DNA from 2 places in the Caminicella sporogenes DSM 14501 genome. Region 2 is predicted to be linked to the other one. Evidence: a T-box and tRNA genes for the amino acid it is inferred to sense, from the RefSeq annotation. Region 2 holds a T-box; the other holds one or more tRNA genes.
What was found. A T-box is a leader RNA that pairs with one kind of tRNA and senses whether it is charged. The one in region 2 lies ahead of thrS (threonine--tRNA ligase), so its partner is inferred to be a tRNA-Thr.
Positions count from the first base shown of each region.

Region 1 (16,025 bases), on a different contig from region 2:
AAGCACTGCTTGATTTAGCTGAAAAGAGTATATTTGATATTTCGCAAAAAAGAAATCAAGAAGGCTTTACTCATATAAAAGATGTATTGTTAGATACATTTGACAAAATAGAACAGCTTTATACAAATAAAGGTGGAATAACAGGACTTACAACTGGATTTGTAGATTTGGATAGAAAGACTTCAGGACTTCAAAAATCAGATTTAATATTGATTGCAGCAAGACCATCTATGGGTAAAACTGCATTTTCAATAAATATATGTCAGAATGCTGCTATAAGAGCAAAAGCTTCAGTAGCTATATTTAGTCTTGAGATGTCTAAAGAACAATTGGTACAGCGTATGCTTAGTTCTGAAGCACATATAGAAATTCAAAAAATCAGAAACGGTACATTAAGTGAAGATGAATGGCCTAAATTAGCAAGTGCAATGGGACCTTTAGCTAAGGCTAAAATATTTATAGATGATACGCCCGGGATTAATGTAATGGAGATAAGGGCAAAATGTAGAAGATTGAAAATGGAACATGGTTTAGATTTAATAATGATAGATTATTTGCAGCTTATGTCTTCACATGGACGAGCAGAAAGTAGACAGCAGGAAATTTCTAAAATATCAAGGGCATTAAAGATATTAGCTAGAGAGATGGACTGTCCGGTTATTGCATTATCTCAGCTTTCACGTGCTCCAGAACTTAGGGCAGATCATAGACCTATTCTTTCAGATTTAAGAGAATCAGGAGCTATAGAACAAGATGCCGATGTAGTTATGTTTTTATATAGAGATGAGTATTATCATCCAGATTCAGATAGGAAAAATATTGGAGAAGTGATTATAGCTAAGCAGCGTAATGGTCCTACTGGAACAGTTGAACTTGCTTGGCTTGGGCAGTATACTAAATTTGCAAATCTTGAGAAATATAGAGAATAAAAAAAGCCGATAATCGATAAAAGGATTATCGGCTTTTTTGTATAATAATTAACATATATATTTTGTTTGTACTAGAAATTATATATAAGAATGGGGCTGTTAGTAATGATGGGGGATAAGACAAAAATAAGAAAACTTGAAAGAAAAGATGTTGATAAGATGATAGAATGGGGAAAACATGATGAACCTATATTTTATCATTATAACTTTCCCTATCTGTCAGAGAAAGAAAGAGATTTATGGTTTAAGATAAAAACTAAAAAATTTACAAAAAAATGTTTTGCCATAGAAAATTTAAATGGAGAATTAATAGGATATATTTCTTTAAGAAATATTAAATTTTTTAAGAGAGAAAGCGAATTAGGTATAGTATTTAATCCAGATGTTATAAACAAGGGATATGGAACAGACGCTTTGAATAAATTTTTAGATATTTATTTTACTAAAGAAAAAATGAAAACTCTATTTCTTAAAGTTGGAAAATTTAATAAACGTGCTATACGCTGTTATGAAAAATGTGGATTTGAAATAATAAATGAAGTTTATGAAGAATTTGAAGAACAAGGATTAAGTGAGGAAATAAAAAAAGAAATTGTGGAAAAATATAAAGATTTTGATTTAAAAGATAATAAATTAATGACAACATATTATTATATGAAGATAACAAAGGAAAAATACATAATCCACAAAAATAATTTAGAATTGTTGATAACTCTGTGAATAATGTGGATAAATATATGTTTAAATAAAATTGATATGATATGTAAATAATAAATTATAATAAGCAACAATTTATTTTTAAGTATATGAAAATTTTTGTTTCGTTTATATGAGGATAAATGGTATAATGATTAATGTATTTTGTTTAAAGGAGGGAATATAGTGGCTAAGGTAACTAAAGATACGATTATAAATGAAGTTCTTAAAATGGATAGAAGTACAGCTATGATTTTCATGAGGCATGGATTGCATTGTCTTGGCTGAGGTGGAGCTGCTTTTGAAAGCATCGGTGATGCTGCTTCGGTGCATGGAATAGATGCAGATGCACTTATTAATGATTTAAATGAATATTTAGAAAGACAAAGCAATTAATAAATAATTAGTTATAATAAGAGCAGCTTTAAGCTGCTCTTATTATTGTTTATAATTATTATATTATTATAATTTTAAGATATATATATAATATTAACAAAGTTATTAACAAATCTTGTGGAAAATGTGGATAAAATAAGCAAGCGAATATTAATTTTAGTATTAATAAAAAAATTCGTATATTCATTGACTATAAAGGGTCTATTTGATAATATTAAATGTGTATGTTCGGATTTAGCCAAATTGAAGGAAGGTGCAAATTTATGTCAACAGTTGTTATAGTAGGTGCACAATGGGGAGATGAAGGAAAAGGTAAAATAATAGATTTTTTGGCTTCTGAGGCAGATGTAGTTGTTAGAGGTCAAGGTGGTAATAATGCAGGGCATACAGTAGTAGTTGGGGATAAGAAGTATGCATTACATTTAATACCATCAGGTATATTATACTCTGAAACTATAAATGTAATAGGTAATGGTGTAGTTTTTGATCCAGAAGGTTTTTTAAATGAAGTAGAAAAACTTGAAAAAGAAGGTATTAGTACAAAGAATATAAAAATAAGTGATAGAGTTCATGTAATATTCCCATATCATAAATTACTTGATGAACTTGCGGAAAATGCTAGAGGAGATAAAAAAATAGGAACTACTAAAAAAGGTATAGGACCTTGCTATATGGATAAAGTAGAAAGGTCTGGGATAAGAATTTGTGATATGATGGATAAAGAAGAATTTATAGAAAAAGTTACAAAGCAGATAGAAAGAAAAAATGAAATAATCCAAAAGATATATGGAGGAAAGCCAGTTAACAAAGATGAAATAATAAATAAATATCTTGAATATGCTGAAAAGATAAGACCGTATGTGGCTGATACATCTGTAATTGTATATGAGAGTATAAAACAAAACAAAAAAGTGTTGTTTGAAGGTGCACAAGGAACTTTTTTAGATATAGATTTAGGAACTTATCCATATGTAACTAGTTCTCATCCTACTTCTGGGGGATTTGCAGTTGGTTCAGGGATAGGACCAAATATGATAGAAGAAGTATTGGGAATAGCAAAGGCATATACAACAAGAGTTGGTAAAGGACCATTTGTTACAGAACAAGATAATGAAATTGGAGATAGAATTAGAATTCAGGGAAATGAGTTCGGCACAACTACAGGAAGACCAAGAAGATGTGGATGGCTTGATGCTGTCATGTTAAAGTATTCTGCTAGAGTAAATGGAATGACAAGTTTAGCTTTAATGCTTTTAGATGTACTTACAGGATTTGAAAAAATAAAGATATGTACTGCTTATAAGTTTAAAGGGGAGCTTATAAAAGATTTTCCTGCAAGTTTAAAAACACTTTCTGAGTGTGAACCAGTTTATGAAGAACTTGATGGTTGGAATGAAGATATAACAAGTGCTGCTACATTTGAAGAATTACCGGTAAATGCACAAAAATATATTAATAAGATTGAAGAATTAGTAGAAATTCCAGTTAAAATAATTTCAGTAGGACCAAAGAGAAGTCAGACAATAGTTAGAGATAAAATATTTAGATAGATTGCGAGTAAAATAAAAAAGTCATAAATTTAAGTAATATATAAAAACACCCTGTAAATTTCATTTTCTTCTTTACAGGGTGTTTTTATATATAAAAAAAGAGACATATGCTTACTCGTCATACATCCCTTTTTTATATAGCTATAATGGAGCTGGCGATGGGACTCGAACCCGCAACCTGCTGATTACAAGTCAGCTGCTCTACCAATTGAGCTACGCCAGCGTGGTGACCCCTAGGGGATTCGAACCCCTGTTACCGCCGTGAAAGGGCGGTGTCTTAACCACTTGACCAAGGGGCCAAAATGGTGACCCATCCGCGACTCGAACGCGGGACACCCTGATTAAAAGTCAGGTGCTCTACCGACTGAGCTAATGGGTCGCTACTCACAGTTATATATATTACAATACAAATGCTTTATTGTCAACAAAAATCTACAAATTTTTTAAAATTTTATTTTGCCTTTATTTCCCATCTTAAATCAGGTCCATAAAATTTTAAAATAGTAAATTTGCCAAAAATTCTGGACGCAGTTCTCTCTCCATAAATTTTAATAATATCAGCAGGAGAGAGATTTGTTGAAATAATAGTTTTTTTATTTTGTATAAGTCTAGAATTTATTATATTAAATATTTCAATATTAGTGAATTTATTTGCAAGTTCTGTTCCGAGGTCATCTATTATAAGCAAGTCACAATCAAATAAAAGTTCATAACTCAGTTTAATTTCAGGAGACTGATTACTGTTAAATTTGTATTCTTCGAGTATTTCAAGTATTTTAAATGCAGTTTGATAGATAACTATTTTACCTTTATCGAGAAGTGACTTTGCTATGCAGTTGCATAGATAAGTTTTTCCAAGTCCAGTTGAACCATAAAATAATAAATTTTCATCATTTTTTTTGTCAAAATTAAATACAAAACCTTCACATATATTTAATATTTTAAGCATATTTTGTTTTGGTGAAAGATTTTCATCTTCAAATTTTTCGTCAGAAAATAAATCTATATTGAAATTTTTAAAATTTTCTTCTTTAAGCAGATGAGAAATATTAGACATTTCATAAGCTTTATCTATTAACTTTTGTTTAAAGCAATTGCATTTTTCACCGCTATCTAAAAAACCACTGTCTTTACATTTACTACATTCATATTGGATTTCTAAAAAATTTAAAGGTATATTGTTTTCAGTGAGGAGAATAGCTTTTTCTTGTTTTAATTTTTTTGTATATTCTTTTATTTCATTGACTTTTTCAAGATAATTATCAGTATTTTGAAGTATAGCTTTTGATATTTTTATACCTGTTTTAGATATTTCCTCATCTATTTCTTTTATTCTGGGAATTATTTCATAAACTTGTGATTTTCTGTATTCAAGTTCTCTTTGAGCTCTATCTCTTTTTTTTTCATATTCTAAAAGTATTTTTTTTATAAAAAAATCGTTTTTCATTATATACACCTACTTTATTTTTTTATTCCCAAAATTTTTTCAAGTTCTTCATTTGAATATTTGTCAAATCTTTGTTTGAAATTTTGGAATTTATTGCTTTTAAGTTGTTTTGATTTAGAAGAATTGTTTGATTTAGTTTCTTTTATTTGAAGTTCTTTTTTTTCTACTTCTTCAGTAGTAGTTATTCCATCTTTTTTCCATGCTTGAAGGATACTATTTATATAATTTATACTTGGATTAGAAGTTTTTTTAGAATTTTCACATGCTTTGAGGATTAAATCTAAAGAAAATCCCCATTTATCTATCCATATATCCATGACTTCCTTTTCAGCTTTTGACGGCTGTCTGAAATTAAATCCAAGAGCTTTGAAAATTTTATCATAATATATAAATTTTTTATCTGTTTTTTCAAGATATTCTTCTAACTTATTCATATCAATGATTCCATTATCATACCAATTTTTTATTACTCCTCCAACATATCGTATGCTTTTAATATTTTTTTTATCTATGCAGTATTCAAAAGCTTTTATGATGATGTCAGGGTCCATGTTAAAATTATAAATCCAGTCAAGTACTGTAATTCTTTCATTTGGAAATAACTGTCTTCTCATAATTTGGTCTATTTGATAAAACATATTTTTAATTTCTGGTATTTTGTTAGCTTCTATTAAATCTTCTGGTGAACATTTGTATTGTTTATTTGAATTTGAAATAGGATTTTTACTTTTTTGAGGGGTATTAGGTTTATAGTTGTTATCTATATAAAGTTGTCTTAAAGATAAAAATTCAACTATAAAATCACTTTCATCGCCATTATTTTTTTTTATTTTTTTTATAATGCCTTTTTGTTCCCAAAAATCCCAAGCGCCGAGAACATCTTCTAAAGGAATATTTAAGTGTTTAGCAATGGTTTTATTGTCTACTATTAAATTTTCATCTCTATCATTTGCATATTTATATCCTAGAAGATATACCTTTACATATGTTCCATTAGCCATTGGCATAAAATCATTTATAAATATATTTTCTATTGGTGTTTGTCCAAAATCGATATCAGTAGTTCTTTTTATAAAGTTCATAAAAACACCTTCCATACAACTATTGTTTGTTGTAATTATATCATAATTAATTTTAGCGTGTGAATATGGGAATGAATGTTATAAAAACTATACATAAAGAGTTTTTAAATACATATAGTTTTTAATAAATCAAATTTTTTTTAGGAGCTGATAGTAAATGAAAGTATTTAGTAGTAGAGCTATCAGAAAAATAGTTAATAACTTAAAACACAAAAAAATGTTTATGATTTTTATTACAGCAGCAATATTTATTTTTATTATTGGTATAGGTATATACCGAATAAAAATGAGTAATTATACAGTTTTTGAGGAAATAATATCAAAAATACAAAAACTAAATGAATATGAAATTGATGCGGTATACTATGATGAAGAAAAGATTATAGAAGGTACAGAAAAGATTATATATGTAAATAATACAAATAAAACTTTAGACAGTCTATATTTTCATATTTATCCCAATGTTTTTAAGAAAAGAGATACAGTTCCTTTTGATAAAAATGAAATAGAGATTGCTTATATTAATGGTTTTGAACCGGGATATATAAATATAAAATCAGTAAAATCTACAAAAGAGGGTTTAAGTTATTTGATAATAGGAAAGGGAAATTCCATATTAAAAGTAAAATTGAACGAAGGATTAGAACCTGAAGATAGTATAAAAATATATATAAATTTCATGGTTAAAATACCTCCAGCTTCTGGAAGATTTGGATATGGGAAAAATACTATAAATATAGCAAATTGGTATCCTATAGCAGCTGTTATAGATAATTCGGGATGGAATCTTGAGCCATATTATTCTATAGGTGATCCTTTTTATAGTGATGTAAGTAATTATAGAGTAACTATGACTATGCCGCAAAATTATATAATAGCTTCAACTGGGGACCTTATTAAAAGAGAAAGCATAGAAGGTAACTATAAATGGAGTTTTGAAGCGAAAAAAGTAAGGGATTTTGCTATGATAGCAAGTAGCAAATATAAAATAGCAGAAGATGATGTGGATGGAATAGCAGTTAGAAGTTATTATTTTGATGATGAGTCTGCTGAAATTTCTCTAAATGCTGCAAAAGATGCAATAAAGATATTTAATAAAATTTTTGGAAAATATCCTTATAAACATTTTTCAGTTGCAGCTTCAGATTTTTTTATAGGTGGTATGGAATATCCAAAGCTTGTATTTATAGATGAAGGTATGTATAAAGGGAATGATGAAATATTAGAATATATAATTGTTCATGAAACAGCTCATCAGTGGTGGTATGGGCTTGTAGGTAATAATGAAGTTAAAGAAGCTTGGCTTGATGAAGCATTAACTGAATATTCGACTTTATTGTATTATGAAAATAAATATGGAAAGGAAGTAAAAAACAAAGTATATAAGGAAATTATTTTAGGAGGATATAATAGGTTTAGAAGCAGCATAAGAGATAATAAAGAAGTATTATTAAAGGATTTGGGTAAATTTAATAATTCTAGGGAATATCATGCACTTGTATATTGTAAAGGAGCTATGTTTTTTGAATCTTTAAGAAGAGAATTAGGGGATAAAGTTTTTTTTGATATTTTAAAGGTATATTATGATAAATATAAATACAAAAATGCTACTACTGAAGATTTTATAAAACTTTGTGAGATTGTTTCAGATAGAGAATTAAAAAGTTTTTTTAACAAATGGCTTCTTGGACAAAAAGAATAAATAGTAAAAATTAGTACATTATAATCTTATAGAATAAATAATATTCGTATTTAGCATTGTAACAAGGGGTTTGATATGATATACTATTAAATGTTACAAATAGATTACAAAAAATACGTTGTGAAAGACGATAACATTAGATAAAATTTCAAATTATTCTTGGGAGAGAAAACTAATGATAAATTATAATTCGAAAAGAATTAAAAAATGGATCATATATGCTTGTATAGCTAGTTTTTTAGTACTGTCTATTTTATTTATAATGGACGATAAACAAAGAGCATATACAGAAGAAAATGTTATATCTGATACATTTAAAGTTAAAAAGAGGGATTATAGAGCTTTTTTACATAAAAAATTTTATTCTAAAATTACTTCTAAAACCAGCAATGATTTGGAAAAATTGGAATTAGTAAATAAGGATATAGATTCTATATTAAAAGTTAAAGTTAAAGCTTATAGTATAAATGTAAATGGAAAAGATATAGTAAATTTTAAAACGAAAGAAGAAGCGATTAAACTACTAGAAGAAATAAAAAAACCTTTTATGGAAGATGGAATAAAAGATTTAAAATTTAAAGAAGATGTGAGTATAGTAGAAACAATTGCAGGAATAAATGATTTTAAAGATTTTGATGAAGCACTTTATTATGTAACTAAGGGAACGAGTGAGGTAAGAAAACATAAAGTAGAAAAAGGTGAAAATTATTGGACAATAGCAAAAAAGTATAAAATAAAAGCTAGTGATTTAGTAAGAGCAAATCCAGATATTGACCCTGAAAGATTACAAATAGGACAAGAAATTAGTTTAGTTGTACCAAAGTCGTTTATTACTGTAGTTACAAAAGAGGTAAAAGAATATAAAGAATATATACCTTTTGATACTAAATATGAAGAAACTAAGGTACTATACAAAGGTGAATATAGGATTAAGATAAATGGTGAAAAAGGAGAGCGTCAAGTAAAAGCAGAAATAACAAAGGAAAATGGAATAGAAGTAAGTAAAAATATTTTAGAAGAAAAAATAATAAAACAGCCAGTTACTAAAGTAGTTCTTAAAGGCATAAAAAATCCACCACCAAGGATTGGTACAGGAACTTTTGCAAAACCTACAAGCAGAGGATATATAACTTCACCTTTTGGAATAAGATGGGGAAGAAGGCATACGGGAATAGATATAGGGATGCCAACGGGAACAACTGTTAAGGCTTCAGATGGTGGTAAAGTTATATATGCTGGTTGGAAAGGGGCCTATGGGAAATTAGTAATAATTGACCATGGCAGAAACATGCAGACTTATTATGCTCATCTCAGTAAGATTTTAGTTAAAAAAGGAGATAAAGTTTTTAAAGGGCAAGCTATAGCTAAAAGTGGAAACACCGGCAGAAGTACTGGACCACATCTTCACTTTGAAGTGAGGAAAAATGGTGTTCCGGTTAATCCAATAAAATATGTGAGATATTAAAAAAGCGAGTCATTTTAGACTCGCTTTTAGTTTATACTGCAATAAAATTGAAAAGGAAAAGAATAGAAAAGTAAAAAATTATTAAGCAAAAATTTAGAGGAAACTTATAGCAATAAAGAGAATTCTATATATAGATATTTATATAAATTAGTAAAACATTTCATAGAGAATACAAAATAAGTTATAAAGTAATTATGTTAAAAACAATTTATGTTTTTTAAAAAAGCTATATAAAATTTTTAAAATAAAGAAAGGTGATAAAATGGAGGTTATTAGTTCAATTATATGGATAGTAATTTTATACGATATAATAAAATTTTTATCAGGTTTAATATTTTACAATAGGAATAAGGATTTGGGCAAAGTCCTTTTTAAAGAGGAAGTAAAGTATTATAAGAAGATTATTCATTTTGTTGGTTTGAGTTTATTTCTTGTATTATTTTCAAAAATTTTTCATATGAATTTATTAATTTCTTTTATAGTCTTTTTATTCATAGGAGTATTATGGTTGTACTCTTATCTTTCTAAAAGGTTAATTGTTACAGCAAATGGAATTGGATATATAGATATATTTAATTTTGTAATAGATTTTGTAAATTGGGATGAAATAGAGTTTATATATTTAGAAAAAGTAAAGATGGTAGTATATTTAAAATCAAAACAAAAAAAGAAATATTATATAGACCTTACAAAAGAAGAATTGAATAAAGTTCAAAAATGTTTGCCGGAAAGTATTAAATACTATGTTTACAGAGTTTTATGATATATAATTGAATAAAAGAGAATTTTTTATTGTTTTGGAATTGAAATATTTTTTGCAGGAAATTATAATATTTAAGCAAATTAAGATTAGGATATTTTCATTTTTTATTGAAGTATATCCTTAAATTGACAATGAAGTTTACATAACCTTATGTTATAATATCAGTGTACTTTTAGATATGTAATTTTATAAAATTAATAAATTTATAGCTAAATTATATTAGAATAAAAAATTAAAAGCTTTTTAGGATTTAACCTTAAAACTTGGAATATGCAACTTGGAACAAATAAAAATGTAGACAATATTTGTTAAAAAAGATATGATAAATATATGATATTTTATTTGAATATATGCTCAGGCTATCGTCTGGGCGATTTTAATATTTTTAGTTAAAGGGGTGACACTTCTTGGATAAGAAAATACTTGTAGTTGATGATGAAAAACCTATTTCAGATATAATAAAATTTAATTTAGATCAAGAAGGCTTTAAAGTAGATGTTGCGTTTGATGGAGAAGAGGCACTAAAAAAAGTATATCAATTTCAACCAGATTTGATTATTCTTGATGTCATGCTTCCAAAGCTTGACGGTTTCCAAGTTTGTAGAAAAGTAAGAGAAAATTTTAATACTCCTATATTGATGGTAACAGCTAAGGAAGAAGAAGTAGATAAGGTTTTAGGTTTAGAACTTGGTGCTGATGATTATATTACTAAACCTTTTGGAATGAGAGAACTTATAGCTAGAGTTAAAGCTAATTTAAGAAGAATAGACATAGATAAAACACAAAATACAAGTAGTATAATAAAATCTGGCAATTTAACGATAGATTTAGATAAATATGAAGTAAGAAGGGATAATGTAGTTTTAGAGTTAACTTTAAGAGAATTTGAACTTTTAAAATTTTTAGCTACTCAAGAAAATCAAGTCTTTACAAGAGAACAGCTTTTAAAAGATGTCTGGGGATATGAATATTATGGGGATATAAGAACAGTTGATGTTACTGTGAGGAGGTTAAGAGAAAAAATAGAGGAAGATTCTAGCAATCCAAAGTATATCCTCACAAAAAGAGGAGTAGGATATTACTTCAGGAGGATTTAGAATGTTAAAAAGTATAAGGTGGAAATTTATTACTATATATTTCGGATTAGTATTCATAGCAATGGCTATAATAGGAGTTTTTATTATACAAAATTTTGAAAAATATCATCTAAATAATGTAAGTGAAAAATTATATAGAATGGCGACCGATTATATATTTCCAGATATAAATAATTTGATTATGACTGAAAATAAAGATTTAGATTATATGTCAGAACAGCTTCAAAACATAATAGATAAATGGTCCCAAGGATTTGTAAATGAAGAAATATTTATTATAGGAGATGCAAAAAGTGGTTTTAAAATAATTGCTACTAATAATAATAATTTTTTAGGTGAAAATGCAATAAATGAACTGGAATATGATTTGATTATAGAAGGTTTTAAAGGAAAAGTAATAGATAAAGATATAAAATTTTCAGGTAATCAATCTAAAAATATGGTTTTTCCTATTTCTAAAAATGGAGAAGTTAAAGGTGTACTTTATTTAAGGTATAATCTTCAAGAAATATATAATACATTAAATCAATCAAAATGGATTTTAACTCAAGCAACAATGTTAGCTTTGGCAATAACGGTTTTATTAGGTTTTTTAATAGCAAGAAGTATAACAGAACCTATAAACGATGTTACAGAGAAGGCTCTTGAAATGGCTAAAGGAAATTTTGACCAAAAAGTTGAAGTTAAGTCAGATGATGAAATAGGAAAGTTAGCAGAAATGTTTAATTATTTAACAGACAAACTTAAAACGACACTTGGTGAAATTTCGAGTGAAAAAAGTAAAATGGAAACAATATTAAATTATATGGCTGATGGACTGATAGCAGTTAATACAGATGGTAAAATTATTCATGCAAATCCAAGTGCCATGCGTATGCTTAATTTTTTTGATGAAGACATATTAAAAGAAAATTATGATGATTTGATTGGAAGATTTAATAGAAATTTAACGCTTGAACATATAATGCAAAATAATAATGAATGGATAGGGAGCGAAATAATATCAATAAAAGATAGTATATATAAAGTTAATTATGCTCCATATAAAAATGAAAAAAATGAAAAAGGCGGTTTAGTTTTAGTTATTCAAGATATAACAGAACAGGAAAAATTGGAAAACATGAGAAAAGAATTTGTAGCTAATGTATCTCATGAGTTAAAAACGCCTTTAACTAGTATTAAGAGTTATACAGAAACACTTTTAAATGGTGCGCTGGAAAATAAAGAAATTGCAAAAAACTTTTTAAGTGTAGTTTACAGTGAAGCAGATAGAATGACAAGGTTAGTAAGAGACTTGTTGCAATTATCAAATTTTGATAGCAAAAAAGTATTTTTTAATAAAACTAAGAATGATTTGGTAAAATTGATTAATAATTCTATAATGAAATTAGATATGACTGTAAAAAATAAAAAACAAAGACTAGAATTTATTACAAAGTATGATAGTTTAGAGGGATATTTTGATTATGATAGAATTGAACAAGTAATTTTGAATATAATCAGTAATGCAATAAAATATACTGAAGAAAGAGGAAAAGTAGAAGTTTTTCTTGAAAAAGAAGATAATACAGCCATTATAAGAGTAAAAGATACAGGAATAGGTATACCAAAGGAAGATTTATCTAGAATATTTGAAAGATTTTATAGAGTAGATAAAGCAAGGTCAAGAGAACTCGGTGGAACAGGTTTGGGTTTGTCAATAGCAAAAGAAATCATAGAAGCTCATAATGGACTTATAAAAATAGATAGTGAGGTTGGAAAGGGTACTGAGGTAACTATACATCTTCCGTTAAAAGAAGATAACATGTAATACTATTTTAAATGCAGTGTAACACCACTGTAATATAATTTATATATAATGAAATTAAATAATTATTATGTGCTATGCTGGGAGGACTAGGTATGATTAAAAAGATAGTTACAGGTACACTGGTGTTAGTAATTTTGAGCGCCTCTAGTACCATTATATATGCCAATACAGATGAAAATAAAGAAGTTAAATTAGAAGTAGAAGATAATAAAGAAGTTGTACAGTTGAAAGAAGAAATTATTAATCTTATAAGTCCTAAAATAAGTCCTTTAGATGAAGTAATACAGGAAAAAGATGATTTGCTTATTTCTGTTCAGATATTAACAGACTCTACTGTAACAATAAGCGTTTATAGACAATTAGAAGATGATGAGGAATTAATTTTTGAGGAAGAAGATATAAAGAAAGAAGATTTATTATTTGATACTTATAATAAAGAGTTAAAAGATATTGAACCCGGAGATTATAAAATAGAATTTAGAAAAGATGATGAGGAAGAACCTTTTAAAACAATTGAATTTAAAATAAAAAAGGAATTACCAGATTTATCAGATAAGAGTATTACTGACCTCCTGCTAGGCAAATAAATTAGCTGGGGGAAAATGGAATGATGAGTGAAAAATTAAAGACAGTTTTATTATTACTATTATTTGTAATAAGTGTCTTTTTAACAAAACAGCTATGGATAGCTTTACCTTTAGGTGAAGCTATTTCTAATAATCAAAATTATAATTTTGAAAACTTGGATACTGATGTTGCTGATGTGTTAAGTCCTCGAAGTTTTACTATTAACTTTGGCGGGGGACGTCATACTGTGTTTTTTTCTGAACCTTATGAAACATGGAATATTAATGATATTTCTAAGAAAGAAAAAATATCGATTTGGAGTACAGTTAAATATATATTAAAAGGATATTTTACTCGAAGATATGAAGTAGAGTCTGTGGACTTAAATACTTGGCAAAATTTGAATAAATTTAAATCGATTAAGATGGATTTTGGATGTGAAATTCCTGGGGAATCTCTTATAAAAGTTTTAAGTGGAAACAGTAATATTTCTCAAAAGAATATAGGTACTATAAATAGTTTGCTTATACCAGCTGTTGAAACTGAAAAGACAAATATATATATGGGCAATACTAATAAAAATGTTTATTTTAAATTTGTAGGGAAAGAATTAAATTATGAAATAAGAAATTTAATTAACAATATAGAAGAAATAGCAGATAAAGAAGATTATTATATATCATATTATCCTCTTAAAAAATATGTTCCAATAAATAGTGATAATAAAGATATCCTCATACCTTATCTTGAAGAAATAGCTATCCCAACTATTGAAATAAAAAACGAAATAGATGTATTAGATAGAGTTCAGATAAAATCATTATCAAACAAGTTTTTTGGAGAAAATTTTAATTTTGTTAAAGAGATAAAGGAGAAAGATGGAAGTATAATTTATATTTATGGCTATGGAGAAAAAGCACTTAAAATTAATGCTGAAGGATTACTAGAACATATTGAGAGAGTTAATAAGCAAAGAGTCAAAGGGAAAATAGATTTTTTAAAAACTTTAAAAATAGCAGTGGCTTTTATAAATGAGCATTTAGATTGGCCTATAAATGCTGAAAATGCATATTTATCTTATTGTGAAAAGATAAAGAAAGATAAAAAAGAAGGGTACAGATTTTATTTTAATTATAGATTAAATGGATTACCTATATTTATTCCTCAAATAGGTGAAGAAAAGGCAATAGAGATAGAAGTAATAGGAAATCAAGTAACTTATTATAAAAGATTTATAAAGAGAAAAAGAACAGGGCAAAAGGAATATAGATATAAAAAAGTACCTTTAATAACAGAGATTTTAGCTAAAAATATAGATTATATAAAAAAAGATTATATGAAAGATAATAATTTGGTTGTTGAAATAGAAGATATTCAAATATTGGAAACTATGAAAGATATTGGATTGGTTTATTATTGTAAAGATGATAAACTTATTCCTGTTTGGAAGATTGTTTTTGGTAATAATGTTTATTACTTTGATGTATATAGTGGTGAGATGTTGCATCACTATAAAAGAGGTGTATAGATGGATTGGACTAAGGCTAAAAATATTTTAATAATAGCTTTTATTATAACTAATATTTTTCTTTTTTATCATATTTTTAAAGAGTTGAATGAAAATTTTTTTTATAGTGTTAAAGATGAAACTATTGAAGATGTCAAAAAAATATTAAAGGAAAGGGATATAATTGTAAAAGCAAATGTTCCTAAAAGAATACCGAGTTTACCAATTTTAAAAGTGAGGTATGAAAGGTTTAATGGAGGAAATTTAGCAAAAAAGATTTTAGGTAATTATAAGCAAACTGATAATAAGTATTTTAATTCAGATAGGAATGAAATGATAGAAGTATCTTGCAACAATAAATTGTTTACTTATGAAAAAAAATTAATGACTTCTAATGTAAAGGCAATAAGTTTAGAAGAAGCGAAAAAAATAGCAGATAAGTTTATTAAGAAGTATGGATTTTATAATGACAATGTAAAATATTGGGATACAAAGATAAAAAATAATGGAGAATATGAAGTTATTTATAAACAAATTTATAATGGTAGATTTTTAGATGATATGGATAATGATGAGCAAGAAAATACTAGTTTGGGAATGAAAGTGCTAGTAAACAATACAGGTGTAATTAAGTTTACTAAAAAATGGCTTATATCTGATGGAGCAAAATCTTATGCTAAAAGAGTAATACCGTCTACGAAGGCTTTACTTATGGCAATAGAAAAAATTAGAGATATAATACCTGAAGGGGAAACAGCTATTATAACCGATATAAGTTTGGGATATTGTCTTGATGTATATGGATTTGATACATTTATTGATGATAAGTGGTATGAAATGGAATCTTTTTATGCTTCGCCTTATTGGCGAATATGTTTAAAAGATAAAAAATGTATTTATATAACTGCTTATGAATAATAAAGCTAACAAAAGTGTTTTAGACACTTTTATTTTTTTTGATATAATAGTTATAGTTTTATGGGGCTATTTAAGTTATATATCTATGTGCTAGTT
Region 1 is NZ_FRAJ01000006.1:53,630-69,654, forward strand. It holds gene dnaB (replicative DNA helicase) at 1-929, shown strand, start outside; gene BUA90_RS04250 (GNAT family N-acetyltransferase) at 1,035-1,649, shown strand; gene BUA90_RS04260 (adenylosuccinate synthase) at 2,285-3,571, shown strand; tRNA gene BUA90_RS04265 (tRNA-Thr) at 3,719-3,794, opposite strand; tRNA gene BUA90_RS04270 (tRNA-Glu) at 3,796-3,870, opposite strand; tRNA gene BUA90_RS04275 (tRNA-Lys) at 3,875-3,950, opposite strand; gene BUA90_RS04280 (ATP-binding protein) at 4,023-5,018, opposite strand; gene BUA90_RS04285 (DnaD domain-containing protein) at 5,033-6,100, opposite strand; gene BUA90_RS04290 (M1 family metallopeptidase) at 6,258-7,802, shown strand; gene BUA90_RS04295 (peptidoglycan DD-metalloendopeptidase family protein) at 7,978-9,267, shown strand; gene BUA90_RS12230 (hypothetical protein) at 9,776-10,030, shown strand; gene yycF (response regulator YycF) at 10,438-11,127, shown strand; gene BUA90_RS04310 (sensor histidine kinase) at 11,129-12,937, shown strand; gene BUA90_RS04315 (hypothetical protein) at 13,030-13,524, shown strand; gene BUA90_RS04320 (hypothetical protein) at 13,545-15,032, shown strand; gene yycI (two-component system regulatory protein YycI) at 15,033-15,929, shown strand.
Region 1: it encodes a tRNA-Thr, which carries the amino acid that the T-box ahead of thrS (threonine--tRNA ligase) is inferred to sense. The anticodon was not compared.

Region 2 (16,025 bases):
AATTAAATTGATTGTCTGTCAGCCCTGATATTATCAGGGCTTTACTAATGTTATAGATATTTATTTATAAAATTTTTGAATAAAGAAATTTTTTATAGATAAATTTTATCAGCTATTTGTATTTTGTTAAAAATAATATTGTAAGTTTTTACAGATTAGTGTAGTTTTTTTATTTGAGATAGTTCAAATAAGTTATAAGTTTAGAGCTTGTAATATGTAGTTTGCAATTTTATAATTGAAACGGAGGGATAGTTATGAAAAACTATATAGTAAGAGGACTTGCAGGAAATAAAAATATAAGAGTATTCGTAGCAATAACAACTGAAATGGTGGAAAAAGCTAGAAAAATACATAAAACGACTCCTGTTTCAACTGCAGCTCTTGGGAGGACAATAACTGCAGCTTCAATTATGGGATATATGTTAAAGGGTGAAAAAGATAAATTGACATTGCAAATATTGGGAAGTAATGAAATAAAATCAATTGTAGCAGTTTCAGATTCGACTGGAAATGTAAAGGCGTATATATCTAATCCAAATGCTAAAGTTAAATTAAATGACAAGGGAAAATTAGATGTAGGTGGAGCTGTAGGTAGAGGGAAATTGAGAGTAATAAAAGACCTTGGGTTAAAAGAACCATATATAGGACAAGCAAATTTAATTAGTGGAGAAATAGCAGAAGATTTAGCAGCTTATTATATGTATTCAGAGCAACAGCCTTCTGTGGTATCTTTAGGTGTTTTAATTGATGTAGATGGTAGTGTGAAGGCTGCGGGAGGATTTATTATTCAACCTTTACCTGATGTAGAAGAAGAAATTTTGATAAAATTAGAAGAATGTATTAAAGATGTACCACCGGTATCAGCTATGGTGGCAGAAGGATTATCAGGAGAAGAAATAATGAGAAGAATATTGAAAGATTTTGATGTAGAAGTAGGAGAAAAGAAAGAAGTTGATTTTGTATGTGATTGTTCGCTGGAAAAAATTGAACGGGCACTTATAAGTTTAGGTGAGGAAGAATTAAAGAATATTATCGAAGAAGATGAGGAAGCTGAAATTCAATGTCATTTTTGCAATACTTTTTATAAATTCAATAAAGAGCAGCTTATAGATATTTTAAAAAGAGCAAAAAATTAAATCAGTTGTAGAATTTTTTATTTGATTAAGAGGTTGTTAGATTTGAAAATTTAAAAAATAAAATTTATAATTAATTTTTGCAATTAATAAAGATTTATTTTTGTGTTGCGGCTGAAAGGAAAAATTAAATTTTTATCTTAAAACATATTGACATTGATATTAAAATATAGTATTATAATATCTGTCAGTTTGGGGAGGGCGCATAGCTCAGCTGGGAGAGCACCTGCCTTACAAGCAGGGGGTCATAGGTTCAAGTCCTATTGCGCCCACCAGATTCAATCAAATTTAATTAAGAATTAAAAATTAATAATTAAGAATTATTAAGGAAAATTTTAATATAATTTTTAATTCTTAATTCATAATTTTTAATTTATATTTGATTTGGCCCGGTAGTTCAGTTGGTTAGAACGCTAGCCTGTCACGCTAGAGGCCGAGGGTTCGAGTCCCTTCCGGGTCGCCATATGCCCAGATAGCTCAGTCGGTAGAGCAGGGGACTGAAAATCCCCGTGTCGGTGGTTCGATTCCGCCTCTGGGCACCATGCGGTAGTGGCTCAGTGGTAGAGCATCGCCTTGCCAAGGCGAGGGTCGAGGGTTCGAATCCCTTCTACCGCTCCAATTAAATATATGGCGGCATAGCCAAGTGGTAAGGCAGAGGTCTGCAAAACCTTTATTCCCCAGTTCGAATCTGGGTGCCGCCTCCAATTTCAAGTCAACCAAAAAGGTTGATTTTTTTAGTTTTATGTCAATATTTGGGGTAGGTATTCTTTGAAATGCCTGCCTTTTCTTATTTTGAAGCAATTTTTATAGTTGTTAACACCAGTTTACAAGATTAATTAAGCTACAAAGTTATTATATGTAAATGTCAATATAAATTTGTATGAAAAGTGGAAAATAATTTTGTACAAAAAAGCGAATCGACAGTTTTTTAGAAAAACTGTAAAAATATTAAATTTTTGACTGAAGTCTGTATGAAGGTCCTTTAATTAAAATAACATGAGAATGATGTAATAATCCATCTAATATAGCATGAGCTAAAGTAGCTGAACCAAATATTTCACCCCAGTTAGAAAAAGCAGTGTTAGTAGTTATGATAATTGAATGACTTTCATATCTTTTAGATATTAGTTGAAAGAATAAGTTAGCTGCAGCTGTATCTATCGGTAAGTACCCTATTTCATCTATTATTAATATTTTATACTTTGAATGATGTTTTAATCTAGCTTCTAATCGGTTTTCTGCTAAAACTTTTTTTAATTGCGAAATTAATTCCTGAAAATGAATGAAGTATGTAGAGTATCTGCACTTTGTACATTCCATTCCTAAGGAAGTAGCAAGATGAGTCTTGTCTACTCCAGGAATTCCAACAAAAAATATATTCTCATTATTTTCAATAAATCTTAACTTTTTAAGTCAAGAATTTGTTGTTTATTTACACTAGGCTGAAAATCAAAATCAAATTCATCAATTTCTTTTAAAAAAGGGAAATTAGCTACTTTTACACAGGCAAGCATAGCCTTTTCTTGTTTTGCTTTTATTTCTAAATTACTTAATTCATATAAAGCATCTATAATGTTTTTTTCTCCTGATGACATTAAATTTAAGTATGTATCTATATTATTCTTAATGTTATTTAAACCAAGTTCTTTTAAATTGTTTAAAAATTTAACGTAGTTATTCATATTTCCTCCTTGTTTTTATAGCAATTTATCTAGTTCATTGAGATTATTTAAGCATATATTTTCTAAATTGTCTTCATTTTTAATAACTTCAATTAATAGCTTTTTATAATCATTATGATTATAAAAAGCTATTAATTGCTTATTTTATGTACAGAAATTAATTCTGTGTTAAAATATATGTGTAACTTATTTTCTATATTTTTAAGTGTTACTTTTTTATCTATATATTAGGCGGGACAAAGTATTTATTTACTTTGTAATGTACTAGAGAGTCTTTATGAACTTTGACAGCTCGTAGTTCATATAACTTTCTATGATACGATTACATGGTAATGGAGATAAATACTCCTTTTCTTTTTGAAATAGTAGTATAGGTGGAACATTAGTAGCTTGATTTGGTGCTTGATTAACTTTTGAATTTATAGTTTTTATTATTTCTACTAAATCCTTTTCAGTCTCAAATTCATGATTGTATGGTAGTAGCCATTCTATAAATTTATTTGCAGCTTCTACTTTGTCTTTAGTGTAAGAATGTCTTGGTTTACATAAATATATTTCAAATCCAAAATCATCTGCAAAGGATTAATATAATATACTAACATATTTTGAAATTAAAGGCAAATCATGCATTTTATTTAAATATTATGGTATTTAAAGAAATAAATAGTATATAAAAAAAGAAATACACAAATAATTTAAAAAATTTAAATATTTACAGGATAAGGTAAAAATGATTAAATATAACTGTGATATATTTCAAATAATTCAATAGGAGGTGAATATTATGAAAATAAAAAAATTAAAACTTCTAAATCTCCAATAGCTAAAAGTTTAGTATGTTGGGATTGGAAAGAAAAAAAACCTAATTGTCGTTAGTAACGTAAAAGGAGGATTATTGTAATCCTCCATTTTCTTATAGAATTTATAGTTTTTTTAAAGCATCTAATAAAAAATAATATATTAACCTAAGTATATAAGTAGCATTTTTAGATGAAGAATATTTTGGAAAGTCAGATGGATTAATTGCATCAAATAGTTAAAAAAATAAAAGTTTGGTTTATGTGTTGGTGTAAAAATTCAATATATTCAAAAATAAGCTGTCTATTTATAAAGGATTCGCTTTTAATAAAATTAAATATTTAAGATTAAAATATAATATTAATATTCAATAAAAAGGAGATGAAATTTTTTTGAAAACAGAAAAAATTTACAGATTGATAAAGAAATTTTATATTCTAACAAAGTAATATAAAGCGTTTAAAATTATATAAAATGCTAAAAAATAATTAATATGAGGTGATATCATGTATCCTATTGTTAAAAAAAAGATTTTTTTAAGAGATACACCAAAAGAAACTTATATTATACATGAAAATAATTATTTTCAAATAGAAAAAGAAGTCATAGAGCTATTAAATTTGATTAATGGAACAAATAGTATAAATGATATATATCAATATTTTAGAAACAAATATACTAAAGAAGAAATAAATGATATTTTAAATTTTTTAAAAGAACAAAATATTATAGAATTTAGCAAGAATCCAAACAAACAAAAAATTCATATATTTGAAGATGAAGCATATCCAACATCACTAAATATTGAAGTTACATATAATTGCAATATGAATTGTGAGCACTGTATGGTTGATTATTCTCAAAAAAAAGTTAATGAAATTTCTTTTAATGATATAGATAATATATTATTACAAATGGATAAATTGAATATTAATGTTTTAACAATAACTGGAGGAGAGCCCTTATTAAAGAAAGATTTGGTTTTATATACAGTAAAAAAATGTAGTGAAAAAAATATAGATGTAACTTTATTAACTAATGGATTCCTATTTGATATAAATACAATTAAAGAATTACATGAAGCTGGACTAAATAAAGTTCAAATTAGTTTGGATAGTGTTTATGAGCATAAGCATGATAAAATTAGGAATAAACCAGGTTCATATAAAAAAGTTCTTAGTTCTATTAGTAATTTAAAAAAGTATAACGTGAAAGAAGTAGCACTTTCTATGACAATAACGCAAAAAAATTTTGACGAAGTTCCAGCATTTATTGACTTCTGTGTATCAAATGGTGTTTTACCAAGAATTGCTCCAATTGTTCCTATACAAAAAGGAATAAATTCTAATTTGATGTTAACTAAAAAGCAATTGGTAGATTTATACAAATTTACTCATTCTACATCAGATAATAAAATTTCAGCTACACTAGTAGCAAGTAAAAAATGTTCTATAGGGAGTTCTCCTGTTATTAATCCTTGTGGTGATATTTTCCCTTGTATGCATATGAAGTTCAATGAGTTTAAACTAGGTAATATAAGAAATAGTAATTTAGAAAAAATTTGGACGGAATCTGAAATACTTAAATATTTAAAAGAAATTACAAGATCTAATATTGAAAATTGTAAAGATTGTTGGAATAGATATCTATGTAATAATTGTTTAGGAGAAATATATAGTTTGACAGGGAAATTAAAATCGAATAATCCATATAGATGTGCAGCTAATAAAGAAATTACAAAATATATTATTTTGCAAGGAGATGAATACACTAAAAATAGAGTATTATGTTTAATAGAAGGAGATATTAATTAATGAATTCATTATTTTTTTTGATAGGTCAATTTATTTCACAAATTGGTGATCAAATTTACAATGTAGGTTTATTATGGTGGTTGTTAAAAAATAATTATTCACCTAAAATATTAGGAACAATATTTGCAATTTCTGTAATACCTTCGGTTTTAGTAGGCCCTTTTTTAGGAGTATTATCTGATAAACTAGATAGAAAAAAAATAATAATATATATGGATATAGTAAGAGGCATGTTAATGATTCATATAGGCATTTTATGTGTAAATAATTCTATATCACTTTATTATTTATTTATGGCTACTTTTATTATAGGAATATGTTCAGCAATGTTTGATCCAACTATTTTGTCTTCTATTCCATTGATTGTTGATGGTGATAAAAATATAATTAAATTACAAAGTAGAATGGAATTAATCAGAAATTTAGTTTCCGTTTTTGGACCTATTTTTGGTGGTTTTTTATTAACTATAGTAAGTCCTGCAATTAGTTTTATTATTAATGGATTATCTTTTTTAATTAGTGCAATAATGGAGATGTTTATTAAATTTAAGATTCAAACTTATGAAAAAGTCATTATAAAAGATATAGTCAATGATTTTAAATTAGGTGTCGAATTTATTAAAAAAAATTATATTCTTAGAAATTTAATGCCTTTATTTGCCATAATAAATATGATTGGGTTACCAATACTTCAAATTATTGTTCCTTTATTAATATCAAAAAATATTGGTAATTCGCTTTCAATTGGTTTTTTTTACTCTTTGCTTGGAGTAGGAGGAATTTTGGGAGCTTTATTATATTCTAAAATACCTTTTAAAAAACTTAATATTATTCTTATAGGTATATCAATTTTCACTTTTTCAACTATGTTGCTTTTGATAGCATGGAATACGATAATATTTATATTGTCAGCTCTAGCTTATGGATTTACTTCTCCAATTATACAAATTGCTACTAATATGATTTTTTTAGAAAATGTACCAAATGAAATGAGAGGTAAAGTATTTTCGTTTAGAAGGATGTTTTCTCAAGCATTTATGCCTATAGGATTATTTGGTATAGGATATATTACTCAGAAAATTTCTATAAATGTATCAATATTTATATCTATTATCATTCTTTTAATTAGTTTAATAAAATTATTAAAACTAATAAATTTAAATAAAAACATACAAACAAAAATTATAAAAGAATGAATAGGTTCTTTGTAAGTAATTGGAGTGGGATTACAATTCCACTCTATTATTATATTTGAATTTATTTTTTAGGTTGAAGATACGCATAACTGTAGGAATAAAATATTAGTATTTTTAGTGGCCTTCAGTCATACCAATAATTTTAGTAAGTTCTTGACAAATATAATGAGCTAAACGGTTAGTTATATGGTAATAACGAGGAAGAAAATCATAAGATTTATAAAATTTTTAAAAGTATTAAATAAGTATGTTTAAATTGAAAAGACAAATTTTTAATAAATTGATTTTTGTAATCATGTATTTTTGAATTTATAAAAGCACAAGCATGATAATTGTGTTTTTTAAGCTAGTTTTGAATAAAAGTATCTGTATGAGAAATTTTTGTTGTTTTTACCTATTTTAAATTAAGTAGTTTATTGATATAATTATGTTATGCAGTTGTTAAAATGTCTTCTTTCAGTATTTGTTTCGCAAACAATATTGTAAGACATTTTTAACAGGTGCATTATTTTTTTGCAAAATAAAAATGATGAGGTTTTATATCCCAATATTTATTATAGAACCTTTTATTAATTTAAAACTTTCAAATTATAAAAAATGAAAATAGGTGATTATATGGAAAAGCCCATTGATATTTCATTTATACCAAAAAGTAAAGTAAAAACAGTTATAGTTGATAGACGTGTTCCCAGATGTATTCAGAATAAAATACGAGCTGAAGGTATAAATATTATAAAAACATGTTGTTGTAGTGATTTATATGAAGCTATATTATGTCATCCTGATATATTAATGCATCATGTTGGTGGAAATGAAATAGTTGTATCTCCGAATGTTTATGAGCATATGCGCTTTCAATTTGAAAAATTAAATTTTAAAGTTATTTTAGGAGAAACTGTTTTAGGAAGTACCTATCCGAATAATATTGCATATAATGTAGGAAGGATTGGAAAATTTGCAGTACACAATTTTAAGTATACAGATAAAGTGCTTTTTGAAAAATTAGTAGAAAAAGATATAAAATTAATAAATGTAAAACAGGGATATGCAAAATGCTCAATATGCATTGTTAATGAGAATGCTGTAATTACATCTGATAAAGGGATTGCAAAACAGTTAGACAGATATGGGATAGATGTGTTGTTTATAAGTCATGGATATATAGATTTACCGGGACTGAATTACGGTTTTATTGGTGGAGCAAGTGGGCTTGTGGATAAAGACAAAATTTTATTTTGTGGAGATATAAGATTACATCCTGATTACGAGAAAATAAAATTGTTTTTAGATAAATATTCCATAAGATTAGATTATGTAGAAAATGAGAAACTTATAGATTTAGGTTCAATTATACCTATTACTGAAAGTGTAGTTTAATAAAAATTATGCTGTTAATTTTGTATATCTATTTGATGTAAATAAATACTATATAATATTATATTAATTAATGTATGAGAGAGGGTGTGAAACAGGTGGATATTTTTTTATTAACGATAAAGGAAAATGAAGAAAATGTTCAAATTATGGCTGAAAAGATTATTAATAGCTGTATGAGCCAAGAGTTTTCAGTTAAAAGTGATATAATAAAAAATGGTAGATATAATACTATTTATTTTTATATAGATGACTGTATTAATAATGATAAAGATAAGGTAAAAGATTTTATAAATTTTTTTAAGCATTATGCTGCAATTGTTATTGCAGATTATATTATAGATGTATTGGAATTAGAAATGGCAAAAAAAATTCTTAAAAATAATTATTGCTTTTTAAAGCCAGTAGAGAGAAAAATTATAATTGAAGAATTGAATAAATCGCTTGAGAATGAATTTTATGATGGAAATGTATATGTACCATATAAAGTAAATCGAAAGGCTAAAATATTGTATGAATTGTTAGAATTTTTATCAATAGAGGAGATTATAAATGTCAATGGATTTGTTAAGTTCAGATTGCAAAATTATATTGAAGATTTAAGTAGAGTTTTAGAAAAAGTGGTTGAAAAATATATGAAGGAAAAAGAGTATAAAGAATTTATTAAACTTCTTAGATATTTTGTAAATATACAGGAGCCGAAGATGGATGTTATAAATATAGTTGTAGACAAAGCAGGAAGATATCATTTTTATGATAAAAATTTAAAAGCTATTAGAGATAGTTCAATAAATGATTTAACTGATGATTTAAAGGATAATAATTTAAATGGAGATGATTTGTTAATTAGCTCTCTTATAAATATAGCTCCTAGAAAGATAATAATTCATTATATAAGTAATATAAAAAACAATGAAATTATTGAAACAATAAAAAATATATTTGATGACAGATTACATATTTGTAATAATTGTAGAATTTGCAATTTGAATAAAGAGATAAAAGAGGAGTAGAATATTTATTTATATTGTAAGAATTTTTTTTATATGATATACTTTTTATGCTTACAGAAGACAAAATTTAAGAGGTGGAATTGATGTTTTGGGGAAAATTGTTGTTTTTAGCTGTAATAGGTGCTGTAATAGGCTGGCTTACTAATGTATTTGCTATAAAATTAATATTTAGACCGCTAAAACCTATAAAAATACCCGGTGTAAATTTTTATATACAAGGATTAATACCAAAGAGAAAAAGTGAAATAGCAAAAAGCATTGGACATACAGTTGAAACGGAGCTCATATCTATTGAAGAAATCATAGATAAGTTTATTGAAAGAGAAAATAAATCAGAGATTATATTGGAAATTAAAGAAAGAGTAAAAACTATAATAGAACAAAAAATACCTACTTTAATTCCTACAACTATAAAAAATATGATTATAGCTTATGCAGATGAAGTTATTGAAACTCAGGGAGAAGAAGTTATAAATGAATTAGCTGAAAGACTTATACACAGAGCTACAAGTAAAGTGAAAATTTCAGAAATAATAGAAGAAAAAATTATTAATTTTGAACTTGAGAAATTAGAAAGAATAATTTTAAATATTGCCAAAAGAGAATTAAAACATATAGAATTATTAGGTGGTTTAATTGGGTTTTTAATTGGAATTATACAAGGATTGATAATTTTACAATTTTAAGGTATAAAATCAGAAAAAAAGTGTAATATTATTGACAAATACTTTTTTTTAAATATAATAATAAATTAAATACAAGTAAATATTAGTTAATGCTGTGATAGGGAAGAGTACTATAGCCCCAGTCTACAGAGAGGAAATGTCATTGGCTGAGAGCATTTCCGACATGACTATGGGAAAACTACCCTTGAGCAGTAATCTTAGTAGCCTATAGGTGAAAAGATTACCGGGTGGCAACGTTAATGCTGTAAGAGTGGATTTTTCAATTAGGGTGGAACCGCGGGATACAGCTCTCGTCCCTTTTTATAGGGATGGGAGTTTTTTTATTGCTAAAGTAAAAAAAGGAGGGTGTGTATATGGAAAAAATTAAGATTATATTGAAAGATGGGTCTGAGAAAGAAGTGTTTAAAGGCATTACTATATTAGAAATTGCTGAAATGATAAGTAAAAGGCTTGCAAAAGAAGCTGTAGCAGGAGAGGTAAATGGAGAGGTAGTAGGGCTTGATTATAAAATCAATGAAGATAGTGAAGTTAATATATTAAGATTTGAAGATGAGAAGGGAAAAGATGTATTTAGGCATACAAGTTCTCATATATTAGCACAAGCAGTTAAGAGATTATATCCAGATACTAAACTTGCAATTGGTCCATCTATTGATAATGGATATTATTATGATTTTGATTCTGAGTATAAATTTACACCTGAAGATTTAGAAAAAATAGAAAAGGAAATGGAAAAGATAATTAAAGAAGATTTGAAAATAGAAAGATTTGAACTTTCAAGAGAAGAAGCTTTAAAGTTGATGGAAGAAAAAGGTGAAATATATAAGGTAGAACTTATAAAAGACCTTCCTGAAGGTGAAACTATATCTTTTTATAAACAGGGAGAATTTGTAGACCTTTGTAGAGGACCTCATTTACCTTCAACTAAATATGTCAAGGCTTTTAAACTGTTAAGTATTGCTGGAGCATATTGGAGAGGCGATGAAAAAAATAAAATGCTTCAGAGGATTTATGGAACTTCTTTTCCTAAGAAAAAATTATTGGAAGAATATTTGTATAAAGTAGAAGAAGCTAAAAAAAGAGACCACAGGAAATTGGGAAAAGAATTAAAATTATTTGCTATATTAGAAGAAGGACCGGGTTTTCCATTTTTCTTGCCAAATGGTATGGAGTTAAAAAATACTTTGCTTGAATATTGGAGAGAGGTTCATAAAAAAGCTGGATATGTAGAAGTAGAAACTCCTATCATTTTAAATAGGAAATTATGGGAGACTTCAGGACACTGGTATCACTACAAAGAAAATATGTATACATTATTAATTGATGATGAAGATTATGCTATTAAACCTATGAACTGTCCTGGCGGAATGCTTATTTATAAGACAGAAATGCGTTCTTATAGAGATTTTCCTATGAGAGTGGCAGAAGTTGGTAGAGTTCACAGACATGAGCTTTCTGGAGTTTTACATGGGCTTATGAGGGTTAGAGCTTTTACTCAAGATGATGCACATATATTTATGCTTCCAGAACAGATAAAAGATGAAATTAAAGGAGTAGCAAAGTTGATTGATGAGGTTTATTCAAAGTTTGGTTTTAAATATCATGTCGAATTGTCAACAAGACCTGAAGATTCAATGGGTACTGATGAAGAATGGGAAATGGCTGAATCGGCATTAAAAGAAGCATTAGAGGAATTAGAGCTTCCATATAAATTAAATGAGGGTGATGGAGCTTTTTACGGACCTAAGATAGATTTTCATTTAGAGGACTGTCTAGGTAGGACATGGCAGTGTGGAACTATTCAGCTTGATTTCCAATTGCCTCAAAGATTTGATTTGACTTATATAGGAAAAGATGGAGAAAAACATAGACCTATAGTAATTCATAGAGTTGCTTTTGGAAGCATTGAGAGATTTATAGGTATACTAATTGAACATTTTGCTGGTAGATTTCCAACTTGGCTTGCTCCTATTCAGGTTAAGATTTTACCTATTACTGACAGGCATGTTGAATATGCAAAAAAAGTTGCTGACATAATGAAGGAAAATGATATAAAAGTTGAAATTGATAGTAGAAGTGAAAAAATAGGTTATAAGATACGTGAAGCACAACTACAAAAAATACCTTATATGATAATAATTGGAGATAAAGAAGAAGAAACTAATACAATTTCTGTTCGTTCAAGAGATAAAGGTGAATTAGGAAGTCAAAATTTACAAGATTTTATTAATCAAATAGTAGAAGAAATAAAAAATAGAGTTTTAACTAATATTTAAAAAACATAAAAGTCGTCTATTAAATTTAGACGACTTTTATGTTTTTACTAATAGGTTATTTGAATTTTCATGTTCTTTTAAGATGTTTTCCAATTCTTCTCCTGTTAAACTTTCTTTTTCATATAAAGATTCTGCTATTTTACATAAAATATCTTTTTTAGATTTTATTATTTCAAAAGAATCTTTGTAGCAGGAATTTATTATTTTGTTTATTTCTTCATCTATTATATTGTAGCAAGTTTTTATAAGTGTTGGTTCGAAAAATCTATTTTCTAGATTACTCATTCCGTATTCGCAAACCATTTGAAAAGCTAATTGATTTGCTTTTTTAAGGTCATCTTTAGCTCCAGTTGATATATTTCCATATATTACTTCTTCTGCTGCTCTTCCTGCGAGCATTACTTTAATTTTGTTAAAAAGTTCTTCTTTAGTGATTAAAAATCTTTCTTCTTCTGGAGTATACATTACATAGCCAAGTGCTTGACTTCTTGGAATTATAGAGATTTTAGTAATTAAATCTGTATTTAAAATTTTTCCCATTAAAGCATGACCGGCTTCATGAAAAGAAACCCTTCTTTTTTCTTTATCAATGATATGAGAATTTTTTCTTTCAAGTCCTCCTATGACTTTTTCAATAGCTTCATCAAAATCTTCTTTATCAATAATTTTTTTATTTTTTCTAACTGCTAAAATAGCAGCTTCATTTGCAATGTTAGAAATATGAGCACCTGACATACCGTGTGTTTTTTTTGCAAGTTCTTCTATATTTATATTAGGATTTATAGGTTTGTTTTTTAAATGTACTTTAAAGATTTCCTTTCTAGAATTAATATCTGGATTTCCAATATATATATTTCTATCAAATCTGCCCGGACGCAGTAATGCTTCATCAAGCATATCTATACGATTTGTAGCACCGATTACTATTATAGTTTGGTCATTGTTGAATCCATCCATTTCAATTAATAATTGATTTAAAGTTTGGTCTTTTTCATTATTGCTTTCTAAACTTCTCTTTGCACCTATAGCATCAATTTCATCTATAAAAATAACAGAAGGAGATTCTTTTCTAGCTTTTTCAAAAAGGGTTCTTACTCTTTTTGCACCAACTCCTACGTATTTTTCTACGAACTCAGAGCCGCTTGCATGTATGAATTTTGAATTTGTTTCTCCTGCTATAGCTTTAGCTAATAGGGTTTTACCAGTTCCGGGTGGGCCATAGAGCAGTATACCTTTAGGGATTTTTGCTCCCATAGCTTTATATTTTTCTGGATTTTTTAAAAAATCAATTATTTCACCTAGTTCTTCTTTTACTTCTTCTAAACCGGCTACATCTGAAAAACCTATTTTGGGACTACTGTTTTCTTCACGCCTTTTTTCATTTTTTTCATTTTTTAAGTTTACAGTAGCTAATTGAGGAGAGTTGTTAATTCTAAAAAAACAAATGATTAAAATAATGTTAAACAATATAAAAATATATTTACTTGTATTATTGAAGATATTTGAAAAGTTATTACTACTATTTGAAAGAGCAATAATAACTGTATTGACAATTATTGAAATAAAAATAATAAAAAAGATAGTTTTTCTTTTCAAATTTATAACCACCTGCCTTATTTTATATGATTTGTTTAAAAATATTTTCATAGATAGTGTTCCCAAAGTTATTTTAAAATATAGAAATTTAAAATATACATTTTATAAAATTATAGTTGGTAAAATATTTTTTTAATATATAAAAAATTTTAAAAATAAAAATAAATTAAAATAGAAGGAAAATTCTAATAAATGTAGAATCTATTTACTTACAAAGAAATTAATTGAGTAGATTTAATTGTGATTTAAGGTCAAAATAGAACGAAAATGTTAGTTCTTTGATAAAAATTCAGGAATTAATCAATACTTGTTTACATATTATTAATAATAAATTTTTAAAAAATATGTGAAAGGAGGGACAAATTTAATATTAAATTGTTTAAAAAGATTAATTTGTTACATAACAAAGATAAAACAAAGGGGGATTTTATTAATGTTAAAAAAATTATTGTCAATAATGCTTATACTTTCTTTGGTACTTGGTTTAATTGGTTGTAGCCAACCTGCTTCAAATGAGTCGGATAATAATACTTCAAATGAAGCAGAAAAAGTAGATGAGCAGTCAGCTCAAACTTCAAACACTTCTAATAATTGGAAGATAGGCATTATGACAGGCACAGTATCTCAGAATGAAGAGGAATATAGGGCAGCTCAGAGAGTTCAAAAGAAATATGGTAAAGAACATGTTATATTAATGACTTATCCGGATAAGTTTATGGATGAGCAGGAAACAACTATAGCAAATGTTTTAAATATGGCATCAGACCCAGATGTAAAAGCTATAATTATAGTTCAGGCTGTTCCTGGAACTGTTGCAGCTATTAAAAAAGCTAGAGAAATAAGAGATGATATTTTATTTATTGCTGGTACTCCGGGTGAAGACCCTAGTCAGATAGCTGCAGTGGCAGATGTTGTATTTGCTATGAATGAATTAGCAATGGGAGAAACTATTCCAAAACAAGCTAAAAAACAAGGTGCTAAAGTACTTGTGCACTATTCATTTCCAAGACATATGTCATATCCGCTTTTAGCAGCAAGGAGAGATTTGTTAAAAGAAAATTGTGAAAAGTTAGGTATAAAATTTGTTGATGCTACTGCTCCAGACCCAACAGGTGATGCTGGTGTATCAGGAGCTCAGCAGTTCATACTTGAAGATGTGCCAAGAATGGTTGAAAAATATGGAAAGGATACAGCATTTTTCAGTACAAATTGTGCTATGCAAGTTCCATTAATTTCAGCTTGTCTTGAAGAAGGTGCTATTTATCCTCAACCTTGCTGTCCATCTCCATATCATGGATTTCCATCAGCTTTAGGTATAGAAATACCAGAAGATAAAAAAGGAGACGTTGAATATGCTATAGAACAAATAAAAGCTAAAATTGCAGAAAAAGGTGGAACAGGTAGATTTTCTACATGGCCAGTTCCAGTTGCTATGATGTTTATTGAAGCTGGAGCAGAATATGCTAAGGCTTATATAGAAGGAAAAACTAATGGCAAATTAGATGTAGATGTTATTAAGGACAAGTTTAAAGAATATGCAAAAACTGATATAAGCTTAACTCCACTTGAAGAAAATGGTAATAAGTATGATAATTATTTAATGGTGCTATTAGACTTTTTAGATTTTTAATAGATTATCATAAATGATTATTTATAAAGAATATGTGTAAGGTTGCCTTTATTTGGCAGCCTTACATTTTGATGAAACTTTGAAGGCGGGTGAGATTATATGCAGGAAAAGTATATGCTGCAGATGAAAAATATAAATAAGGAATATTTTGGTAATAAAGTTTTAAAAGGTGTAAATTTATCTGTTAAAAGGGGAGAAATACATGCTCTGTTAGGAGAAAATGGTGCTGGAAAATCTACGCTTATGAATATTTTATTTGGTATGCCTGTAATTCATTCAACTGGTGGGTTTAGCGGAGAAGTTTATATAGATGGAAAAAAAAGAGAAGTAAAGTCTCCAAAGGAAGCTATGGAATGTGGAATTGGTATGGTTCATCAGGAGTTTATGCTCATACCCGGTTTTACATTGACAGAAAATATAAAATTAAATAGAGAAATTACCAAAGATAATTTGGTATCAAGAATTTTTAAAAGAGATAGTTTGAAATTTTTAGATTATAAAAAAATGGGGAAAGATGCTCGAAAAGCCTTAGATACTCTTGGAATAGATATAGATGAGTGGGCAAGGATAGCAGGACTTCCTGTAGGGTATATGCAGTTTGTAGAAATTGCTAGAGAAATAGATAAAGTAGGAGTTAAACTTTTAGTTTTTGATGAACCTACTGCTGTGCTTACAGAAAGTGAGGCAGATAATCTTATTAAGGCAATGAAAAAACTAGCATCATCTGGAATAGCTATTTTGTTTATTACCCACAGGCTTGATGAAGTTATGAAAGCTGCTGATAGTATTACTATTCTCAGAGATGGAGAGCTAGTTGCTACTCGCAA
Region 2 is NZ_FRAJ01000013.1:28,162-44,186, reverse strand. It holds gene hslO (Hsp33 family molecular chaperone HslO) at 255-1,136, shown strand; tRNA gene BUA90_RS08335 (tRNA-Val) at 1,333-1,408, shown strand; tRNA gene BUA90_RS08330 (tRNA-Asp) at 1,520-1,596, shown strand; tRNA gene BUA90_RS08325 (tRNA-Phe) at 1,600-1,675, shown strand; tRNA gene BUA90_RS08320 (tRNA-Gly) at 1,677-1,751, shown strand; tRNA gene BUA90_RS08315 (tRNA-Cys) at 1,763-1,837, shown strand; partial or broken gene istB (IS21-like element helper ATPase IstB) at 2,082-2,728, opposite strand; partial or broken gene BUA90_RS12600 (Mu transposase domain-containing protein) at 2,831-3,397, opposite strand; gene BUA90_RS08305 (radical SAM/SPASM domain-containing protein) at 4,120-5,427, shown strand; gene BUA90_RS08300 (MFS transporter) at 5,427-6,623, shown strand; gene BUA90_RS08295 (DUF6873 family GME fold protein) at 7,239-8,000, shown strand; gene ytxC (putative sporulation protein YtxC) at 8,096-9,010, shown strand; gene BUA90_RS08285 (DUF445 domain-containing protein) at 9,094-9,696, shown strand; T-box leader at 9,782-9,997, shown strand; gene thrS (threonine--tRNA ligase) at 10,050-11,972, shown strand; gene ftsH (ATP-dependent zinc metalloprotease FtsH) at 12,009-13,568, opposite strand; gene BUA90_RS08270 (DUF3798 domain-containing protein) at 14,002-15,198, shown strand; gene BUA90_RS08265 (sugar ABC transporter ATP-binding protein) at 15,298-16,025, shown strand, end outside.